DNA from 3 places in the Janthinobacterium sp. J1-1 genome. Region 3 is predicted to be linked to each of the others. Evidence: predicted binding sites of a transcription regulator. Region 3 holds the regulator's gene; each other region holds the start of a gene.
What was found. Region 3 encodes LexA, which represses DNA repair genes until DNA is damaged. Its sites were predicted from a motif close to ACTGTATNNNNATACAGT; they were not measured.
Positions count from the first base shown of each region.

Region 1: the regulator LexA is predicted to act here: its motif matches at 2,024-2,041, upstream of imuA (translesion DNA synthesis-associated protein ImuA).
Region 2: the regulator LexA is predicted to act here: its motif matches at 3,982-3,999, upstream of imuA (translesion DNA synthesis-associated protein ImuA).

Region 1 is NZ_CP132340.1:107,849-114,972, forward strand. Features, by position in the region: gene Q8L25_RS31085 (DNA polymerase Y family protein) at 1-1,319, opposite strand, end outside; gene imuA (translesion DNA synthesis-associated protein ImuA) at 1,246-1,995, opposite strand; gene Q8L25_RS31095 (replication initiation protein) at 2,297-3,511, opposite strand; gene Q8L25_RS31100 (ParB N-terminal domain-containing protein) at 3,839-4,990, opposite strand; gene Q8L25_RS31105 (AAA family ATPase) at 4,987-6,183, opposite strand; gene Q8L25_RS31110 (TrfB-related DNA-binding protein) at 6,780-7,124, opposite strand, start outside.
Region 2 is NZ_CP132339.1:2,569,267-2,576,390, forward strand. Features, by position in the region: gene hrpA (ATP-dependent RNA helicase HrpA) at 1-431, shown strand, start outside; gene Q8L25_RS11710 (PRC-barrel domain-containing protein) at 573-1,208, opposite strand; gene Q8L25_RS11715 (PHB depolymerase family esterase) at 1,389-2,534, shown strand; gene Q8L25_RS11720 (putative Na+/H+ antiporter) at 2,538-3,803, opposite strand; gene imuA (translesion DNA synthesis-associated protein ImuA) at 4,018-4,728, shown strand; gene Q8L25_RS11730 (DNA polymerase Y family protein) at 4,658-6,154, shown strand; gene Q8L25_RS11735 (alpha/beta hydrolase) at 6,499-7,124, shown strand, end outside.
Region 3 is NZ_CP132339.1:2,779,089-2,786,212, forward strand. Features, by position in the region: gene folC (bifunctional tetrahydrofolate synthase/dihydrofolate synthase) at 1-210, shown strand, start outside; gene Q8L25_RS12615 (SPOR domain-containing protein) at 235-1,221, shown strand; gene Q8L25_RS12620 (CvpA family protein) at 1,249-1,737, shown strand; gene purF (amidophosphoribosyltransferase) at 1,775-3,298, shown strand; gene Q8L25_RS12630 (cystathionine gamma-synthase family protein) at 3,342-4,583, shown strand; gene lexA (transcriptional repressor LexA) at 4,649-5,287, opposite strand; gene rpsF (30S ribosomal protein S6) at 5,564-5,953, shown strand; gene priB (primosomal replication protein N) at 5,971-6,270, shown strand; gene rpsR (30S ribosomal protein S18) at 6,297-6,587, shown strand; gene rplI (50S ribosomal protein L9) at 6,615-7,070, shown strand.

The sequences.
Region 1 (7,124 bases), on a different replicon from region 3:
ATGAGTCTGAGCGGGCTCAAATAAAAAGGCCTTTCGTCGCGCGTCAGCAGCTGTATGGGCTTGGGCAGCACAAAACACGGACGATCCAACACCAGTTCATCTTCGGTCGAAGAGGTCACTTTCGCCGTGGCCGGCCCCCAGCTGTTGCACTGCTCGGGGCGATGATCCGGGGACAGCACCGGCACCAAAACGTTGTCCGAACCTACTCTGGCGGACAACAATTCCAGCAGGCGTGTGAAATCGGCCAACGAACCACCTGGCTCCGGAAATAATTGATCGGTCAGCGGCTGCATCGCTTCCAGCTGCACCACTTCCAGCCGTAAACCGATGACCGGCGCGCTCAATTCGATCTTGGCCAGGCGTTCCTTCAACAGCCTTAACAAGTGCGGCTCTTTCCACGCCGGCTCGGCCAACGTGATTTCGACAGGCGTCGGCGGCACAGCAGAGCGGCCACGTTCGTGCTCCAGCTGCAGTCTGAACGTAATCACAGCCAATTGGCGAACAGTGAGCCAACCTGTCAGCTGCAAAATCAATGTCGTGGCGCCATGCATCAAGGCTTCCGCATGTTCGATGCGATCGAAGGTTTCGATATGGGCGCAAAATTTCGCCGGCACCGATATCCAACGATGCATTTCTTCGATATCGCCATACGCACGGTCGAGGGCATGCAAGAGCTGCTTGCTCGTGCGCCGTAGCAGCCCAGTCCTCGGCAATTTCCGCACATCGCTGAGCGTGGCGGCGCCGATACCATCGAACCAGGTAAGGAATGGCGCGGCAGCTGGAACAAGTGAACAAGGTAACCCGTCGAGGCGAAAAGCCAGAGTTGCCGCTTGCACGCACCTTCTACGCGGAGCATCACGGCCAGGCTTTACGTGGGCAAGCAGCCAGGCACCTTCCGCCGTGGGGGCAGCACCCAGCTGCCCGGTAAAGCCGAGGCGGCGGATGCTATCACGTACCCACCGACACAACGAAAGCGGACCGCCAAACAACACAAGACTGGCACCGACATCAAGCAACAGGCTGAAATCATCGGTAAACGCAACCTCGGGCGTGAACTGCAGCATCGCCATCGCAATGGAATCGAGCGCACGCGATTCCTTTTCTGTATCGCGATCCAACATGATCGCACCAGGTGCAATGGTTGCCACACCACCAGAGCGCATGCCAACTCGCACGCCAGCATTGGTCGCCTCTGCCGAAGCGACAAGCACTTTTCCACCATCGACTACCACGTAAGCGCCTGTCTCAGACCAAGACGGGCGCAGCGTTTCGAGCGGTAATAAGGGCAGGTATAAAGTTAACAGCAGAGGCGTTTTCATGATGCACGGGGTGACGGCCAGTAGGCATATCAGCAAGCGGAATAAATAGGGTTTTATCGGAGACAGGACCACGTCGCTTTAACACCTCAACCTGGACACCACCCATCGCTGGTCGAACTCCCAGCCGAAGGGACGCGGGCGAGGCTTCACTTGCACACGTCATTGGACGAATCAGCCAGAACCAGGTTTCCGCGCCCTGGGCCGCCAAATTCAAGCGGCGCAGGGAATCGGAGCGGATATGATTTTGCCAAAACACTACCGCACCACAACTACCATTTTTTAGTATTTGTTCCGTCGTCCAAAGAGCGTCCGCGGTACTGGGGGCCCGAACCCATATCAATCGGCCAACATCGATACCCCATATCTTGAACGCAAGCGAATGCGGAATATAAGGCGGCTGAACCAATACAATTCGTTGCTTATCCGATAGCTTGACGAGTAAGGGCTTAAGCAACTGCAACTCTCCGATGCCCGATTGCTGAACAAGCAACTCAATCAGCGACGAACGCGGCCAACCAGCACCAGGTAACTCTCCATCCAGCAACGAATATCCCGATGAACAACTGACGTCATGTGACACTGCCAACTCACTTGCACGCCAAACGTGAGAAATCACCAAGGGATCAGTGACCTCGGCGGAGGATTCAGAACAGACTTGAGAACAGAGCAAAGCCATGAGAAAGCACAATCGTTATCAACATAATACTGTATATACGTACAGTGTATGCGTGATTGTTTGATTCCGCAAGAGCCGGCTTCAGGTAAAAAAACATCGCTGAATAAAAAAGCGCCAGGGGGCTGCCTTCGCGCGCGGGCGTCCCCGCTTGCTTGCGCGCCGACGAAACCCCTGTCGCCACGCCCGGTTAAGCTGAAAACCCATCAATTCAACATCCTGAAACCCAACAGAGGTATGCGTCACCAACTGCTTGCTGAAAACAGCACAAACCCAGAGCCCAGAATGGCACCACCACAGGAAATTATCCGTCCTCAACCCGCTGCGGGCTTACGGCGATGACAGAAGACTCACTGGAACTGCCTTCAATACACACAAGAGAAACTAGTTGCAAAAAAGCAACCCCTACGGCAGGTACCTGATGGGTAGCAAACTTAACATTCGCCGGGGCTGCTGCGGCGTTCTGTGCATCTGGGGTTTTCAGCGCTTGGCGGGTGTGCTCGACGAGTGCTTTATAGGTGGCCACCGTCTGCCGGGTCACGCCGGCGATGCGTCCGATCGCGATCTGGGTAAGACTCTCTCCGCGTTGCAGCAACAACCTGCAGGCGGCAAGGATCCTGTCCGCAGTACTCTTCTGTCGTTCGCTGTGGGTGCGTTCTGCAGCCAGGCTTTGGCGTGCCGGGAGTGGCAGATCTGGGTCAAGCTGCATGATGCCGCGCTTGCAGCGGCCGCTTCCCGTGTACTTGTTCCATGTCCAGCGTGCGATCGAACGAATTGTCGCCCTCAGCGAGGATGCCGGCAGATCCTGTTCAAAGCCTTTGTCCCGGAAGCTGTTCAAATCGTGCGCCTTGTGATCAAGCCAGCGCACGAACGTGTCGTAGCTTCCGCTTTCCCTCTCGCGGTTGACGATGGAATAGGCGTAGTGGCGCAAATGTTCGAACAGCAGGCAGTGACGCGAGTGTGCAATGTCGTCAACGTTGACGTTCTTGGCCCAGGGCGCTGCCACGGCCAGATCGACATAATCGGCCAGGGCGCCCAATTCATAGACGGAGTTGTGTAACTCCTCGGTCGACCACCATGGATGTCCAGGTGTCTTGGCCACTGGTCCTGAATGGAAATTGGGGTCCGCACGCAGCACCACCGAAAATGCGGCGTAGACGGCCTTCATGAAGGCGATGGGTTTGTCGCGTGCGGCCTCGGTCGTGCACACCGGAGGAATCGCATAATAAAGGTGGCTATTGCCGGAGGCGCGGTTTCGCACAATCAGATTTGGCGCCGGCAGGCCCGCGTCCTCCCAGATCATCGAATTTGAATGGTCGAGGTCGAATATCAGCCAGCTGACAAGGCCTGGCCGATTGATTTGCATGTACGGATAACGCACCGCGTACTCGCGGGGGCGAGTACGGGTCGCCGTTTTGTTGTCACTGCAGCGCGGAATGTAGGGCGCCTCTTGCAGCACCCGGTGCAGGGCGGTACCGTGCTCGAAATATCGAACATCGGGCTCGGCAACGCTATTCACCCTTGTTCCCCAAGGGTGGCAAAACGGTGCCAGCGTGTAGCGCAAGCCCGGTACAGCACCCGAATTTTAGGGCGAGCAGATGCTCACCTCGGCCATGATTTGTCATGGGAGCTCCAGTTGCCAAGTGACAGGCGTAAAAAATCCCTTGCGCTGACTTGAGCACCGAACTAAAATCACGGCTGAAGAGTACGTAATTTATGTTTTGGCACTGCCAGCGCATTAGCAGAGGCCCGGTTCCCGCCGGGCCTTTTGCTTTTCAGGGCATCAAATTGTTAGCGTTTCAGATCAGCTCTTCATCGCAATCCTCATATTTCGTTGATCTATCGGTTACTTCTTGCTGCCATCGGCCAGGACTTGCAGCGCCTTGGTAATCTCGCTCATTGCCAGTTGCGCATCCACATCGGTGGCAAATTCAAGACGCAGCACTTTTTTGGCTTGTTGAACCTTGCAGTAAGTGGCGCGTCCCGAGCGCACGGTCACCGGCGCCGGCGCTACGCGCGGGGCAACCGCACGCCGAGAGGATCTGGTTGCCATCGCTACCCCCTGAGATTGCGTGGCGGCGCCGCTGATAATCGCGTCAATCGCCTGCATGACTCCCTCGGTATGGCCTTTGGCATGGAGTGCGGCGAGTTCGGCGGCAGCGTTGCGACCGAGCTTATCCGGATGGGCATCGAGCAGCGGTACTGCAGCTGCTGGCAATTCATCAAACACCATCAGATTGGCAACGGTCGTGCGAGGCACGCCGGCATGTTTCGCGACATCGGCAACGGTCAGCGTTTGATCCTCGGCCAGCAATTTCTTGAAACCCACATACTTCGCATAATCTGTCAGGCTGTTGTGCAGCAAATTGGCGTAAAAGGCATCACGATCCGCGTACTCGTCGTCCGATAGATCGAGTACGGCAGGGATGGTTGCACGGCCACGATCGACGTAAAAATCAAATCGGTTATGTCCGGATACCACTTCATACCCGCCATCCGGGGCAGGGCGCAGCGTCACCGGGGTGACCAGCTTGTTATTGTCGAGATTGGCGTATAACGCTTCTTTCTCGGCTTCAGTCAACAAGCGCTGGCGGCCGGCGACCTTGCGGATCCGGTTTGCCGGCGCATCGAAAGGCTTGCCGGTATTGCGTGCTGCCTCGTCCAGTGCCGCTTTGAGCGCCTCGACTTCGGCCTGGCTCGCTTCCTGCAACTGCACCAGGCGCGCGCGCAGTTCTGCCGACTCCTCATCCGAGCCGCCATCTGCCTGCTTGGCCACCGCAGCGTCGAGCTGCCGCTGCAGTTCATCAATCTTGGCTTGGTATTTCTGGGCCTCGATGCGGAAGGCGCCCAGCTGGCCGGGCATGGTCACATTGCGCTGACTGGCGATCGGTGTCGGAGGATTCTCGCTGACATTGCGTTCCAGGTTGGCCGTCTGGCCAAGCAGCCGTGCCGCCAACTTGTTGACGCGCGGTGGACGTTTGTCGTCTTTCTTACTCATGCTGCTTCCTTCATTTCGCGGTGCGCCCAGCATGTCTGCAGGGACACGTCGAGTTCCGCGACGACCGCATTGAACGCCTCGATCGCACGGTTGTAAGTGCGCTGGCTGCCGTCATAGCTCTCAAGGTCATAAATGGTCTTGAACTCCGCATAAGCGTTTTTCACCAGATCGGTTTCCGGAATTTCGGCCGTTCCCAGCAACTCAGGATAGGTCTGCTTGATCCACGTCTTGACGATATCGGTCATGGACACTGATGACTTTACTTTCGACAACACGATCTTGATGAACTCGAATTCCTTGTCGATCTGCTTGCCTTCCCGCATCGAATTGAACAACTCGGAAAACTGCCGGAAAAACTGCGTCGACGACGCGTAGTCCAGGGTTTCCGGGGGCAGGGGAATAATCATGCCGTCAGCAGCCATGAAGCTGGCCAGTGCCAGATACGACAAGGTGGGCGGCGTGTCGATAATGATCACGTCATATTTTTCGCGCAGCGGCTGCATGGCCTTGTTCAGGACGTCCCAGAACTGGAATGTCGGATCGCTGGCCTGCTTGTTCGGCAAGTAATAGTCGGCGCCAAACAGATCCGGCGACGATGGGATCAGATCAATGCCGTCCCAGTAACTGGGCAGTGCAGCGTAAAGAAGATCTTCCTTGTCGCCATAAACAACCGGCATGACCGTCATCTCCTCGTTCACCTCCGCATCGGGCACAAATCCCATCAGCGTGGTGGTCGATGCCTGCGGATCCAGATCGACCAGGCAGACACTGTGCCCCATCAAGGTCAGACCCTGCGCCACTGCAACGGTGGTGGTGGTCTTGCCCACACCGCCCTTGAAGTTGCCGCAACAGACGACAAGGCCCAAAGTGCCGGCCGGCCGCCGTTTGTGTGGGCCGATCTGCTGTACGATGGCGCGCGCCTCGGCCAGAGTGAACATGCGGCTGCGGCCATTACCCTTCAGCTGGCCGGGTGGTATGATGCCCTTGCTGCACAGATGATTGAGTTTCGTACGTTCGATATGGCACATTTGTGCCAGGCGCGTGCCCGAGATCATGGGGGACGTTTTGCGCGGCCACGGCGCCAGCAGATCGTCACGCAGTTGCAGCAGCGTTGCCTCCGCGCGATCGGCGATGCGGATCAAGCCGTCGATATCGACGACGTTGCGTGCAGGCAGAATTCGTTTGGCGGACATGCGCTTACCTCAGTGATTGGTGGTTTGTGTTGCCGTCGTCGCTTTTTGCCAAAAAAATCAAAAGGCGATGAGGCGACCGGATATTAACGTTTACAGTTCAGAACGTATATAACTTTTCTAGGTTTACAAGAAAAATATTGTATTGACGACGATTTTGCTCAAATTTTTACTACAGCTCAGCCAAAATAATTTCATTTTTGGCATGAAAAACAGAAAAGTGCCCCATCGTCGTTGTCTACTCAATGTCGACCCCGCAGATCCCATCACTCCAAGTACAAGCACCCGCCTCACGTTTCCTCCTCTCATGCATATCGCTGCGCAGAGCCGGGCATCTCAAATTATCCTGTGCAAGGGTTTCGCGGGTAACGCACCCTCGACCAGGACCAGGGAAGCTGCATGAAACAGAGGCAGGGCAACAATTCGTCCATCCGACTTACCAGGTAATCAGCGTTAGTGGCAAGCGCCTGGCGCTTTCAATCAGCGAGTCGATCTCGGTGTGCGCCCGCCGTCGGCGTCGGCGAACGGTGAGGCAATACAATCAAAACTCGGTAACCCGCGAAACATAGAGAGGGGGCTACGACAATTACCTGGCCCCCTCAGTTGAGCAGTTTCTCCGCTAAGGTAAGCGCTCGGCAAACTTTCACGATGGCGGCTTGTCTCGCGCTCTCGTCGGGTTGGTCGTGCAGTGCGACAGCGAACTGCGCGAGCGCGTGCGCCAAGGCATGCGGCAGTTCCAGCTCGACGTTCATCCAGCCACATTCCTCTTTTCCTGCCGCATACTCCTTGCGGATAGTCTCAACAGCGAGATGCACACGCTGCTTGGAGACATCATATTCTTTAGCCAACTCAGGCAGGGAGCGCTGATTCACCAACACGCCGCTTGCCATGCTCAATGCATCGACTCCCATCTTCTTCGTCCTGGTTGCAATCCGGGCAAAGTC
Region 2 (7,124 bases), 210 kb from region 3:
GCCTGCTGTCGCAGGTGCTGACGGAATTCCACGGACTGCCCAAGCGCCTGCAGAATATTCCGGCGCCGGCCGCCACCGATATCCAGGCCCAGCTGCAAGGCCTGGTGCACAAACGTTTTCTCACCGAAAACGAGTACACCCAGCTGTCGCACTTCCCCCGCTACTTGAAGGCGATCAACGTGCGGCTGGAAAAACTGCGCGCCGACCCCGCGCGCGACACCAAGCTCATGGCCGAATGGCAATCGGCCGCCGCGCCGTATCTGCGCCAGGCGAAAGACCGCCAGGCCGGCAAGAATACCGACCCGAAACTGGTCGATTTCCGCTGGATGCTGGAAGAACTGCGCGTGTCGCTGTTTGCGCAGGAGCTGAGGACGCCGATGCCGGTGTCGGCCAAACGTTTACAAAAAGTTTGGGAATCAATGCAGCGATAGACGACGTCACGCAGGTCGGATTAGGCGGGGCCGCCGAGGCGCAAGGCGCCGTAATCCGACACCACCGTAACGTCAACAATGTTGTCGGATTACGCGAGGCAAAGCCTCGCTAATCCGACCTACGCGCCCCCTGCGGCTAGATCAACTCCGCCGGTTCATCTCGTCATCGTCGCTCAACGACGAGCGCGAGCCCAGGTCGTCTTGCAAGCTGCCGCTCCCGCTTGCGGTCCCGGTCCCGGTCCCGGCCCGGCTGCCGCTCATCGACGAGCCCGACATGCTGCCGCCGGTGCCCGATTGCAGGCTGGCGCCGCCGCGCAGGTCGCTGCCGGAGGGCATGCGGCTACCGGCCAGGCTGCCCATGGTGTTCATGTCGCCGGTGCCATAGCGCGAACTGGTGCCGTAGAACTGGTTCATCTGGTCATTCCACGCTTCGCTGGCCATGTCGGGCCAGTTGTCCTTGTCGAAGCCGGGGGCGCTTTTCAATTGATCCTTGTCCACATCCAGCAGGAAACGCTTGTTGACGGTGTCCAGGGCCAGCTTTTCCCACGGCACGGCGAACAGCTTTTCGCCCAGGCCCAGCACGCCGCCGAAGGACAGCACGGCATAGGCGATCCGGCCGCTGCGCATGTCGAGCATGATTTCCTTGATGTCGCCCAGTTGTTCGTCGTCGTGGTTGTAGACATCGTCGCCGATCAGGGTGTCGGCGCCCATCAGTGCGGGGCCGGGTCCGGTGTCGTTGCGGTACATGCCCAGCATGTCGCGGTCCAGATAGCTCATGGTGTTTTCTCCAGTCAAAGGGGATGGAAGTGCGCGGTGAGCGTCCAGAGTAGGCATGGCGCCCTGGCGGCGCTTGAGCTATCTCAATTGTGTCAGGGGAACTTTTAAAAGCGCCGGATCGTACGGTGTCGTGCGGCAAGTGCGGTACTCTATGGTGTCCAATCAGGAGGCTCTGCAATCATGGTTAAACCCGCCACCACGTGGTTGCGCGGCTTGCTGCGTGCCGGCAAGGTGCAGCAGCGTACGGCCACCAAGCTGGCCAAGGTGCTGTTCGGTCCACCTGCGGCCAAGCCCGCTTCCAAGCCCCGCCGCAAACCGGTGGCCAGGGCCGCGCCGGCCGGCCCCGATCCGCTGGCGCCGCCGCGCGTGCGCAAGAAGGCCGCGCCCGCGCCGGGCAAATGGCTGGCCTCGCAGTATGCGCCGCTGGTGGAGCGGGGACAGTTGCCGGGCCGGCGCCTGCCGTATTATCTGTATCTGCCTGATAAAGCGCCCAACGTGGCCATGCGCAGCCGGGGCCGGCCGCTGCTGGTGATGCTGCACGGCTGCGAACAGAGCGCCACCCAGTTTGCCGAAGGCTCGCGCATGAACCGCCTGGCCGAGCGCAAGGGCTATGCGGTACTGTATCCGCAGCAGTCGCTGCGCTCGCATGCGCGGCGCTGCTGGAAATGGTATGAAAAGCTGACCCAGGAGGGCGGCGGCGACGTCGGCCTGATCGTCGGCGCCATCGCCCAGGTGGCGGCGCGCTATCCCATCGACCGCTCGCGCATTTATATCTGCGGCATTTCCGCCGGCGCCGGCATGGCCCATATCGTGGCCTTGAACCATCCGCAGCTGTTTGCCGCCGTCGGCCTGCATTCGGGGCCCATGTTTGGCGCCGGCCACAGCCTGATCGGCGCCATGCACGTGATGCAGCATGGGGCGGCCAGCCGGGTCGACAGCGCCATCGATGAAGTGCTGGCGCGCCAGCCCATGTTTCCGCGCCTGCCGACCATTTTGCTGCAGGGCCAGCAGGATAGCGTGGTGCGTCCCATTAACCAGACGCAATTGGTGCGCCAGAGCATACGCATCAACCGCATGCCGTTCGACACCGTGGTGACGGCCGAGCGCTGGCCGCCAGGCGCCACGGGCGGCCGCAATCCCGCACATGGCTATGCCCTGCATGATTATCAGGTGGCAGGGGAGTTGCTGCTGCGCGTGGCGCAGATCGAGCAGCTGGAGCACGCCTGGAGCGGTGGCGACGCCAGCCTGCCGTTCAATGCCAAGGCGGGGCCGGACGCCAGCAAGATGCTGCTGGACTTTTTCGCGCGCCAGCAGCGGCGCTTGTAGACGCTACAGCAGCAGGAAGGCCAGCGCCGCCACGGCAGTGGGCAGCAGGGCGCCGGCCAGCAGGCCCAGCGCGCCGATCGATTCATTGTTGAAGCCGCGCCGCAGCAGGGCCACGCCGGCCGGGTTGGGCGCATTGGCGATCACGGTCAGGCCGCCGCCGGCCACCGCGCCCGCCACCAGCATGTATTTCGCTTCCTCGCTCATGCCGACGATCAGCGAACCGAGATAGGTCAGGGCGGCATTGTCGGTAATGGCGGTCAGGCCCAGCGCGCCGAAGAACAGCGCCAGCGGTTTCAGGCTCGATACTATCGGCTGCAACCACCATTGCTGCATGCCGCCCAGCACCACCAGCCCCGCCAAAAAGAAGCCGACCAGCAAGCCTTCCTTCAGGATCAAGGGGCTTTGATGGCGTTCATAGGCCTGCACGAAGCCGAGGAAGAACAGGAACAAGCCCAGGAACAAGACCGGGTGATGGGCCAGCGCCACCACGCCGGCCAGCACGGCCAGGTGCACCAGGCTGATGGCCAGCGGTACTTTGGGCGGCTCGACGGCGCCCGGTTTCGGCTTGATGTCGGCGGTATTGCTGTGCAAATATTTGCGCAACAGCAGGCAGGCGGCGGTGGCGTTGACCAGCACGGCAATCGCCGCCTTCCAGCCGAAATGGCTGGCCATGAAGGCGCTGTCCCAGTTCCAGGTGGCCGCCACCATCAGCACCGGCGGCGCCGCATACGAGGTCAGCATGCCACCGATGGAAACGTTGACGAACAGCACGCCCAGCGCGCCATATTTCAGCCATTCGGGTATGCCGGGGCGAAAGATCTGCGGCGCCAGCATCAGCGCGGCCAGGGTCATGGCGGCCGGTTCGGTGATCAGGGACCCCGTCAGCGGCACCAGCGCCAGACCCAGCCAGGCCAGCGCCAGTTCGGTACGCAGCGGCATGGCGCGCGCCACGCCTTTGAGCAGGCGCTGCACGGCGTCGAGCACGGGGCGCGAAGCGGCCACCACCATGACGACAAAGACAAACAGCGGTTCCGTGTAATGGCGCGACTCGGCATAGCTGATCGCCGCGTCGCCGCCGGAAACGAAGGCCATGGCGATGATCAGGATAAACGCCCAGAAACCGAACACGACTTCCACCTCGCCCAGCAGATGAAACACGCCGGCATGGCGCGGGTGGCGGTGGGCCAGCACTTCAAACGACTTGGCGGCAAAGGTGTGGACGAGGGCGAGGCCGAAGATGACGGCGCTGATCAATTGTATGGTGGTCAAATGGGATGTCCTTGAAGAATAAGAAACCGGCGCTGTCATGCTGGCCGGTAAGGAGAGTGCTTATGGTACAGCAATCGTGATCAATAACAGTGTTTTTCGGCACCGCGAAGCGGTCCGTGGCGCGGCGTGCAAGGCATGGACAGACAGATAATCCTTGCCAAAATCGCTGGTGAATAGTACTGTATATATGTACAGTATTTTACATGGGCACTTCATGCAACATTCCGAACTGATGGCCTCGCCGGAAGCCTTGCACCCGTCCTTGTGGCGCGCCTCGCAGCTGGGGCAGGGCGCCGTGCGCTGCATCGACACCGGCTTTGCCGCCTTGTCGGCACAGCTGCCGGGCGGCGGCTGGCCCACGGGCAGCCTGGTCGACCTGCTGGTGCAGCAGGCCGGCAGCGGCGAGTTGCGGCTGCTGGCGCCGGCGCTGGCGCAATTGCAGGGCTTGCCCATCGTGCTGCTGCAGCCACCCCATCCGCCGCAGGCGCTGGCGCTGGCCGCTCAAGGCTTGCATCCGTCTCAACTGCTGTGGCTGCGTAGCGCCGGCAGCAAGGATGCCTTGTGGGCGGCGGAAAACATCTTGCGCAGCGGCAGTTGCGGCGCGCTGCTGTTCTGGCAAAGCCAGGTACGCGCCGACAGCCTGCGCCGGCTGCACCTGGCGGCGCAGGGCGGCAATACCCTGTTTTTCATGCTGCGCCCGCTGCATGGCGCGCAGGATGCGTCGCCTGCGCCGCTGCGCCTGTCGGTGCGGCCGGCCGCCGGCGGCATCGATATCGGCTTTGTCAAACGCCGGGGACCGCAGCGCGATGCGCCGCTGTTCCTGCCCCTGCAACCTCCTTCTTTACTGCAGCGCCATGCGCCTCTGGATCGGCCTTTGCCTGCCCCGGCTCCCGCTCGACGTGTTCTTGCCGAACTGGTCGGCTGACACCTTGTGCGTCGTGCTGGAGCACGAACAAGTGATTGCCCTGTCGCCGCTGGCGCGCGCGGCCGGCATCAAGCCGGGCATGCGCCGCGCCGGCGCCCTGATGCTGGCGCCGCATGCGCGCGTGCATGAACGCTCGCCTGAACGGGAAGCGCGGGCGCTGCAGGAAGTGGCGCTGGCGCTGCTGCAATATTCGCCACAGGTGGCGCAGGCCGAGGAAGCGACGTTGCTGGTCGACGCGGGCGCCAGCCTGCGCCTGTTCGGCGGCGTGCGCGCGCTGTGCCGCAGCATCGAAGCGAGCCTGCGCGCGCTGGGCTACACGGCTGTGCTGTCGTGTGCGCCGACGGCGCGCGGCGCCTGGCTGCTGGCGCAAGGCGTTGCAAAGGCGGGCGCAAAATCGGGACGCGCGCTGGGCATGGCCAGCCTGGTGCGGCGCCTGGACCGGCTGCCCTGCGCCTTGCTGCCGCCGGCGCGTCCCTTTGGCGACTGGTTCGACGGCATCGGCTGCATGACCCTGGGGCAAATGCGCCGTTTGCCGCGTCCCGGCCTGCAGCGCCGCTGCGGGCGGCCCTTGCTCGACATGCTCGACGACGCCCACGGCCACAGCACGGAATTGTTCGTCTGGCTGGCCGCGCCGCCCAGCTTTTGCGCCTCGCTGGAATTGTTCGACCGGGTCGAGCACGCCGACGCGCTGCTGTTCGGCGCGCGCCGCCTGCTGCAGCAAATGACGGGCTGGCTGTGCGCGCATCAACTGGCCGTCGCGCGTATCGAATTGCTGCTGATCCACGAAAGGGGCAGGGTGGCGAAGCCGCCCACCGTGCTGGCGCTGGCGCTGGGCGAGGCCGTCTGGCGCGACGAGCATCTGGTGCGCTTGCTGCGCGAGCGGCTGGCGCAAGTGACGCTGGACGCGCCCGTGATCGGCTTGCGCTTGTCCGCGCCGCAAGTGCAGGCGATGGTGCCGCCCAGCGACAGCCTGTTTCCCGAGCCGGGCGGCACGCCGCAGGAACGCCAGCGCTTGATGGAATTGCTGGTGGCGCGCCTGGGTGTGGAGAATGTCTTGCAGGCCGTGCCGCAAGCCGACTACCGGCCCGAAGCGGCCAACCGCTGGCTGCCTCTGCCGGCCAGGGCGCCGGCCAACAGCGCCGTGCCCGATTTGCCGCCTGGCCTGCCCGGCATGCCGCGCCCTGGCTGGCTGCTGGCCCAGCCGATCGCCCTCTTGATGCGCGAACACCGGCCGTTTTATGGTTCGCCATTAAGGATGGTGTCGGTGGCCGAACGCATCGAAGCCGGCTGGTGGGGCCAGTCGCAGGCGCGCGATTATTTCATTGCCGAGGGCAGCGACCATGCCCATTACTGGGTCTATCGGGAACGCATCGCCGGCAGCGCGGACGAGGCGCCGAGGTGGTATTTACATGGATTGTTCAGTTGAATTGCATATCACCTCAACCTCGGGAAACCTGATGCCTTTAAACTGTTCAGTGCATGGAAAGAGTAAGGCCTGAAAGCTTAAAAATGGCGGGCGGAGACGCGGCCCTGAGAAAACGCCGATGGCGGCGTTGCAGCTCCTCGCCGTACATGCGTACTGTCTTCGTCGCTGCGCCTTGCCCTCGACATTTTTCAGGCCCGCTTGGCCCGGGAAGCCTGTGCGGGCGACTGGGGTTTAACACGTTTTGCTGGCGTGCTTGTGGTCAAAAACATGCTTGCTTCAGTAGCGCTACAATGTTCCATCTCTTGGCATATGCGGTATATGCGGCAGTTTTTGATGAGCACTTTATGAAATCCACCCGGCAAGACTTCCCCGGCGCGCATGGCCATCTGCTGGCGGCGCGGCTCGATGCGCCCGATGGCGCGATTCGCGCTCATGCGCTGTTTGCCCACTGTTTTACCTGCGGCAAGGATGTGCTGGCCGCGCGGCGTATCGCGCAAGGCTTGACCGAACACGGTATCGCCGTGCTGCGCTTCGATTTTACAGGGCTGGGCGCCAGCGAAGGCGAATTTGCCGCCACCAATTTTTCCTCGAACGTCGATGATCTGGTGGCCGCCGCCGATTTCTTGCGCGCAAAGCATGCTGCGCCGCAATTGCTGATCGGGCATAGCCTGGGTGGCGCGGCCGTGCTGGCCGCCGCCGCGCAAGTGCCGGAAGCCACGGCCGTGGTGACCCTGGCGGCACCGAGCACGCCCGCCTACGTGACGCGCATGTTCAGCGCCCACCTGGACCAGATCGCCGCCGATGGCGAAGCGCTGGTGCAGCTGCAAGGGCGGCCGTTTCGCATCCGCCAGCAATTCATCGACGATGCGGGCAGCCACAGCCTGAAGGAATGCATCGCCGGCCTGCGCCGCGCCTTGCTGGTGATGCATGCGCCGAACGACACCACCGTCAGCCTGTCGAACGCGATGGA
Region 3 (7,124 bases):
GCCACTGCGTCCGAGCTGGCGGCCAAGGTGCAGATCATGCTGGAAGACAAGCCGGACAGCGGCGATCATACAGTGTCTGTTTTCGATGACCCGGCACAAGCTTTTGCAAATGCAATGAGCCGGGCCGGTGAGAATGATAGAATTGTGGTCTTTGGTTCTTTCCTCACCGTTGCCGGCGTGATGAAGGCCAGGAAATCCTCACTTCACTGAAACGCACTCGACTGAAAATGACGCATGGGCTTGTTCTCGAAACTGTTTAAAAACAAGCAAGAATCCTCTGGCGAAGACAGCGGCTTTTATGTTCCTGGCGAAGCACAGTCGCCGACCCGCAAGCGTGCCGCCAATACCGCCGGTGGCGGTGGCCGCCGTGCTGGCCGCGATGCGCCCGATCCCGCCTTGCCGGAAAAGAAACGTGCGCGCCGCCGCCTGATCGGCGCCATCGCGCTGGCGCTGGGTGTGGCCGTCGGCCTGCCGATGCTGCTCGATTCCGAACCGAAGGCGCCCGTCAACGATATCGCCATCGAGATTCCGTCGAAGGACAAAGTGGCCGCCGCACCGGTCCCGGTACCGGCGCCCGTGCAGGCGGTGCCCGCCCAGGGCGCGGCCAGCAATGGCCTGGACCAGTCCGAGGAAATCGTCGACACGCCATTGCCGGCCAGAAGCAAGCCAGTACCGATGCCAACGCCGGTTCCGGCCACCGTGGTGGCCGCCGCCGAGCCGGTCAAGCCGGCCTATGTCGAGCCGAAGCCTGTCAAGGTCGAGCCCAAGCATGAGGCCAAGCCTGAGCCGAAGGTCGAACCGAAGCGGGAAGCCAAGCCTGAACCCAAGCCCGAGCCGAAACATGAAGCCAAGCCGGAGCCGAAGCCCGAGCCGAAGCCGGCCAAGGTGGAAAAATCGAATGACGATGCGGCGCGCGCGATGGCCATCCTGGAAGGCAAGCCCGCCGCCAGGGCGGAGGCCAAGCCTGCGGAGAAGTCGGCCGACGCCGATTCGGGCCGCTTTGTGGTGCAGGTCGCCGCGCTGGCGACGCAGGACAAGGTCGATGAGCTGCAGGCGAAATTGCGCGACGCGGGTATCAATTCCTATACGCAAAAAGTGTCCAGCGCCGGTGGCCAGCGCATCCGCGTGCGCGTGGGGCCGTTCGGCAGCCGCGACGAGGCGGAAAAAACCCGCGCCAAGCTGCAAAAGCTGGGCCTGGGTGGCAGCCTGGTGCCGGCGTGAGCAGTGTAGATCTGGCGGGCTGACGGCGTGACGATCTTCGATTACCTGGTGCTGTTCGTGCTGGCAACTTCGGTGCTGATCAGCATGATGCGCGGCCTGATCAAGGAAATCCTGTCGCTGGTGAGCTGGGTGGTGGCGTTTGTCGCCGCCAATGCCTACGGCGCGACCCTGGCGAAATTCCTGCCGGCCGTGATTCCTGGCGAGGCCGTGCGCCTGCTGCTGGCCTTCGTGATTCTGTTTATCGGCGTACGCATCCTGATGGGCTTGCTGGGCATGACGGTCGATGCGCTGGTCAAGGTGACCGGGCTGAGCCTGGCCGACCGCATGCTGGGCAGCCTGTTCGGCGCGGCGCGGGGGCTTGTAATTGTGCTGACCACCGTCATCTTGTGCGGCATGACCTCGATTCCGCAACAGCCGTTCTGGAAGAACGCCTTGCTCAGTCCATACGCCGAACAGGGCGCGCGCACCATCAAGCCTTATCTGCCTGCCGCCTACGCGCAGCATGTGAAATTTTGATCTTTTTAAATCAGTAGCACAGTTACAGGAGCACACCATGTGTGGCATCGTCGGCGTCGTTTCCCATCAACCTGTCAATCAATTGCTCTATGACGCATTGTTGCTCTTGCAACATCGCGGTCAGGACGCGGCAGGGATTGCGACCAATCACAGCAGTATGTTTTCCATGCACAAGGCCAATGGCCTGGTGCGCGACGTCTTCCGTACGCGTAACATGCGTTCGCTGCAAGGCAATTCCGGCATCGGCCACTGCCGCTATCCTACCGCTGGCTCGTCGAGCGAAGAAGAAGCGCAACCGTTCTATGTCAATGCGCCGTTCGGCATTACCCTCGCGCACAATGGCAACCTGACCAACTGGGAACAGCTCAAGCAGGAGATGTTCAAGAACGACCGCCGCCACATCAATACCGATTCCGACTCGGAAGTGCTGCTGAACGTGCTGGCCCATGAAATCCACCAGGCCACCACCGGCCTGGTGCTCGATCCTGAAGCCATCTTCAAGGCCGTCACCGTGCTGAACCGCCGCGTCAAGGGCGGTTACGCTGCCGTTGCCCAGATCGCCGGCGTGGGCCTGCTGGCCTTCCGCGATCCGCACGGCATCCGTCCGCTGTGCCTGGGCATCAATGAAAGCGAGCAGGGCACCGAATACCTGATCGCCTCCGAGTCGGTGGCGCTGGAAGGCATGGGCTTCCGCTTCGTGCGCGATATTGCGCCGGGCGAAGCCGTCTTTATCGATGCCGACAAGCAGCTGCACAGCCAGCAATGCGCCGACAACGCCAGCCTGAACCCTTGCGTGTTCGAATTCGTCTACCTGGCCCGTCCCGACTCCGTCATCGACGGCGCCTCGGTCTACGCCACGCGCCTGAAAATGGGCGAATACCTGGCCGAAAAGATCCGCCGCGAACTGCCCGAAGGCGGCATCGACGTGGTCATGCCGATTCCCGATTCCTCGCGTCCGGCCGCCATCCAGCTGGCCCTGGCGCTGAATATCGAGTACCGCGAAGGCTTTATCAAGAACCGCTATATCGGCCGTACCTTCATCATGCCGGGCCAGGCGGCGCGCAAGAAGTCCGTGCGCCAGAAGCTCAACGCCATCCCGTCCGAATTCAAGGACAAAGTGGTGCTGCTGGTCGACGACTCCATCGTGCGCGGCACCACCAGCCGCGAAATCGTGCAGATGGCGCGCGAAGCGGGCGCCAAAAAGGTGATCTTCGCCTCGGCCGCGCCACCGGTGATCTACCCGAACGTGTACGGCATCGACATGCCGACGCGCGACGAGCTGATCGCCTACGGCCGCACCACCGAAGAGGTGTGCCGCGAAATCACGGCCGACTACCTGGTCTACCAGGATATCGACGACCTGAAGCAGGCGATTGCCGACGTCAATCCGGCCCTGACCAGCTTTGAAGCGTCGTGCTTCGACGGCGTCTACGTGACGGGCGATGTATCGCAGGACTACCTGGACCGTCTGGAATATGCGCGCCATAATCCGAAGGCGGCCGCACCCGAAGACACGCCGCGTTCCCAGCTGAACCTGAACCTGGCGACCACGGAAGCATAAGTAACCTGCCCGGCCTGCGCCGGGCTTTTTTTTCTCTGCGATCATGAACGACAAAAAAAACTACGGCTTTACCACCACCATCCTGCATAGCGACCGCCGCAAGGGCATCGAACACGGCTCGCTGCACAAGCCCGTGCATACCTCGGTCGCGTTCGGCTACAGCGACGCGCGCCAGCTGGCCTCCGTGTTCCAGGGCAAGGAACCGGGCTTCCGCTATGGCCGCCAGGGCAACCCGACCGTCTCCGCGCTGGAAGACAAGGTCAACCAGATGGAAGACGGCGTCGCCACCTTGTGCTTTGCCACCGGCATGGGCGCCATCGGCGCCGTGGTGCAGTCGCTGCTGCGGGCGGGCGACCATGTGGTGTCGTCGGCCTTTTTGTTCGGCAATACCAACAGCCTGTGGCAGACCGTCACGGGGCAGGGCATCGCCGTATCGTTCGTCGATGCCACCGATGTCGCCAACGTGGCGGCCGCCATCACGCCGCAAACGCGCATCGTGTTCGTCGAAACCATCGCCAATCCGCGCACCCAGATCGCCGACCTGGCAAAGATCGGTGAGCTGTGCCGCGAAAAAGGCATCCTGTATATCGTCGACAACACCATGACCACGCCCTACCTGTTCCGCCCGAAAGCGGTCGGCGCCGGCCTGGTGATCAATGCGCTGACCAAGTCGATCGGCGGCCACGGCAATGCGCTGGGCGGCAGCCTGACCGATACGGGCGTGTTCGACTGGACGCAGTACCCGAATATTTTCGAGAACTATAAAAAGGCGGCGCCGAAACAGTGGGGCATTGCGCAGATCCGCGCCAAGGCCCTGCGCGACTTCGGCGCCTCGCTGGGGCCGGAAGCGGCCCACCATATCGCCGTCGGCGCCGAAACCATGGCCCTGCGCATGGACCGCACCTGCTCGAACGCACTGGCGCTGGCGAGCATGCTGGAAGCGGATCCGCGCGTGGCGGCCGTGCACTATCCAGGCTTGCCGGGCCACCCGCAGCACGCGCTCGCCACCGAGCTGTTCCGCAGCTACGGCTCGCTGTTCAGCTTTGAGCTGAAAGACGGCATCGACTGCTTCGATTTCCTCAACCGCTTGAGGCTGGCGATTCCTGCCAGTAACCTGGGCGACACGCGCACCCTGGTGATACCGGTGGCGCACACGATCTTCTACGAGATGGGTGCCGAGCGCCGCGCCAGCATGGGTATTGCCGAGTCGTTGATCCGCGTCTCGGTCGGTATCGAAGACGAAGCCGATCTGCTCGATGATTTCAAGAGCGCGCTGGACGCTTAACTGCTACGGCAAGTAAAAAGGGCCGCGACAGCAATGCTGTCGCGGCCCTTTTTGCGTGAAATCGATTAATGCCAGCTGCGCATCAGCCCGACTGCGAGACCTTCCAGCGCAAATTCGTCTTCCGGCGACACGGTAATCACCTTGAAGTCGGGGTTTTCCGGCAGCAGTTCGATCAGGGTGCCGGTCTTCCTGTAGCGCTTGACGGTGACTTCATCGCCGATGCGGGCCACGACGATCTGGCCGTTCTTGGCGCTGTCGATCTTTTTCACGGCCAGCAGGTCGCCGTCCATGATGCCGGCGTCGCGCATCGACCAGCCGCGCACTTTCAGCAGGAAGTCGGGCTTGCTGGAAAACAGGGCCGGGTCGACGTTGTAGCTCGCTTCCAGGTTTTCCTGCGCCAGGATCGGCGAGCCGGCGGCAACGCGGCCGATCAGCGGCAGCGACATCAGCAGCGCGGCCGGCACTTTCGGCAGCGCCGGCTCGGTGACGGACGCGCCGATCAGGCGGATGCCGCGCGAGGTGCCCGGCGAAATCTCGATCGCGCCCTTGCGGGCCAGGGCCTGCAAATGCTCTTCGGCCGCATTGGCCGATTTGAAACCCAATTCATTGGCGATTTCGGCGCGGGTCGGAGGAAAACCCGTGTTTTCAATCGCGTCCTTGATCAGGTTCAGGATTTGTTCTTGTCGTGCTGTCAGCTTGATCATGGATGGTGGGTGCATAGTGAAATGCTGTCTATATGAACAGTCTGTATTTTTGTACAGTATCGCCGACTATGCAAGCGACTTTCGGCATTTTCGGCTGATTTCGATGCAAAAAATCGCCTGGCGCGCAAAAAGGGCAGGCCGGCCGCCGCTCCAGGCGCCGTCGAAGAAGCAATGGTTGATCGGATTGCAAAAGGCGGTTATAATCTTCGGCTGACCTTCCCACACCCGTCTTGACGCCGGGGTGGGCGATTATCAATCCGACCTGAAGGAGTTTGCATGCGTCATTATGAAATAGTCTTTATCGTCCATCCGGACCAGAGCGAGCAAGTGCCCGCGATGATCGAACGCTACAAAGCCAGCGTAACCACCCGCGGCGGTTCGGTTCACCGCGTGGAAGATTGGGGCCGCCGTCAAATGGCTTACTCGATCCAGAAGCTGCCTAAAGCACACTACATCTGCCTGAACATCGAATGCGACAACGAGACCCTGGTCGAGTTGGAAACTGCATTCAAATTCAATGATGCCGTGTTGCGTCACCTGACCGTTAAAATGAAGAAAGCTGAAACAGCTCCTTCGCCGATGATGAAATCGGTACAACGCGAAGATGCGGCGAAAAGCCACCGCACCGAAGCACCAGCAGCCGCTCCAGCCGCAGCAGCAGCCTAATTGAGCAGGATCGTGCGCTGAACCAGTTACAAGTTACCGCCATCATTGCCGAGCGCGAAATATTGCGCTATACCCCGGCAGGGTTGCCGATCGTGAATGCAGTATTGCAGCACAGTTCGCAGCAGATGGAAGCCGGTATTGCCCGTTTGACCGAGTTTGATGTTGCCGCGCTTGCCGCTGGCGAAATTTCAGGCCGGTTCAGCCAGGCAAGCTTGGGCGGGGTGTATCAGTTCACGGGTTTCCTGGCCAGAAAAAGCCGCAACAGCAAGAGTTTGGTGTTTCACATCATTGATTTTAGTGCAGTCATTTCTGACTAGCGCATTTATAGATACAGGAGCCTCACATGGCATTCGGTAAAAAGTTCGACAAAAATAAGCTCAAGCTTAAAGAAAAACGCAAACAGCAAAACCCACTGTTCAAACGCAAGAAGTTCTGCCGCTTCACCGCAGCACACGTTGAACAAGTTGACTACAAAGACGTTGACACGCTGAAAGACTTCGTCCAAGAAAACGGCAAGATCATGCCAGCACGCCTGACCGGTACCAAAGCGCACTACCAGCGCCAAGTTGACACCGCAATCAAGCGCGCTCGCTTCCTCGCGCTGCTGCCATACACCGATCTGCACCACGCTTAATCGGTCAGATATTCCTGGAGAAGAACTATGCAAATCATTCTGTTAGAAAAAGTTGTTAACGTCGGTAACCTCGGCGAAGTCGTCAAAGTCAAAGACGGTTACGCACGTAACTTCCTGATTCCACAACGCCTGGCCCGTCGTGCTACCGCTACCGCGATCGCCGAATTCGAAGTCAAGCGCGCCGAACTGGAAAAAGCTGCTGCCGCCAAACTGGCCGCATCGCAAGCCCAGGGCGAAAAACTGAGCGGCCTGACCGTTCAAGTCGCTCAAAAAGCTGGCGTCGATGGCCGTCTGTTCGGTTCCGTCACCAACTTCGACATCGCTGAAGCGCTGACCAAGCAAGGTTTTGCTGTTGAAAAAGCACAAATCCGCATGCCTACCGGCCCGCTGAAAGTTGTTGGCGAGCACAACGTTTCGGTTGCTCTGCACACCGACGTGGTGGTGGAAGTGGTCATTGCTGTCGTACCAGACGCAAACGCGTAAATCGTTTGCAGGCCTCGGCCTGCAGGCATTGCCGCAATAGAAAAAGCCGGGTTC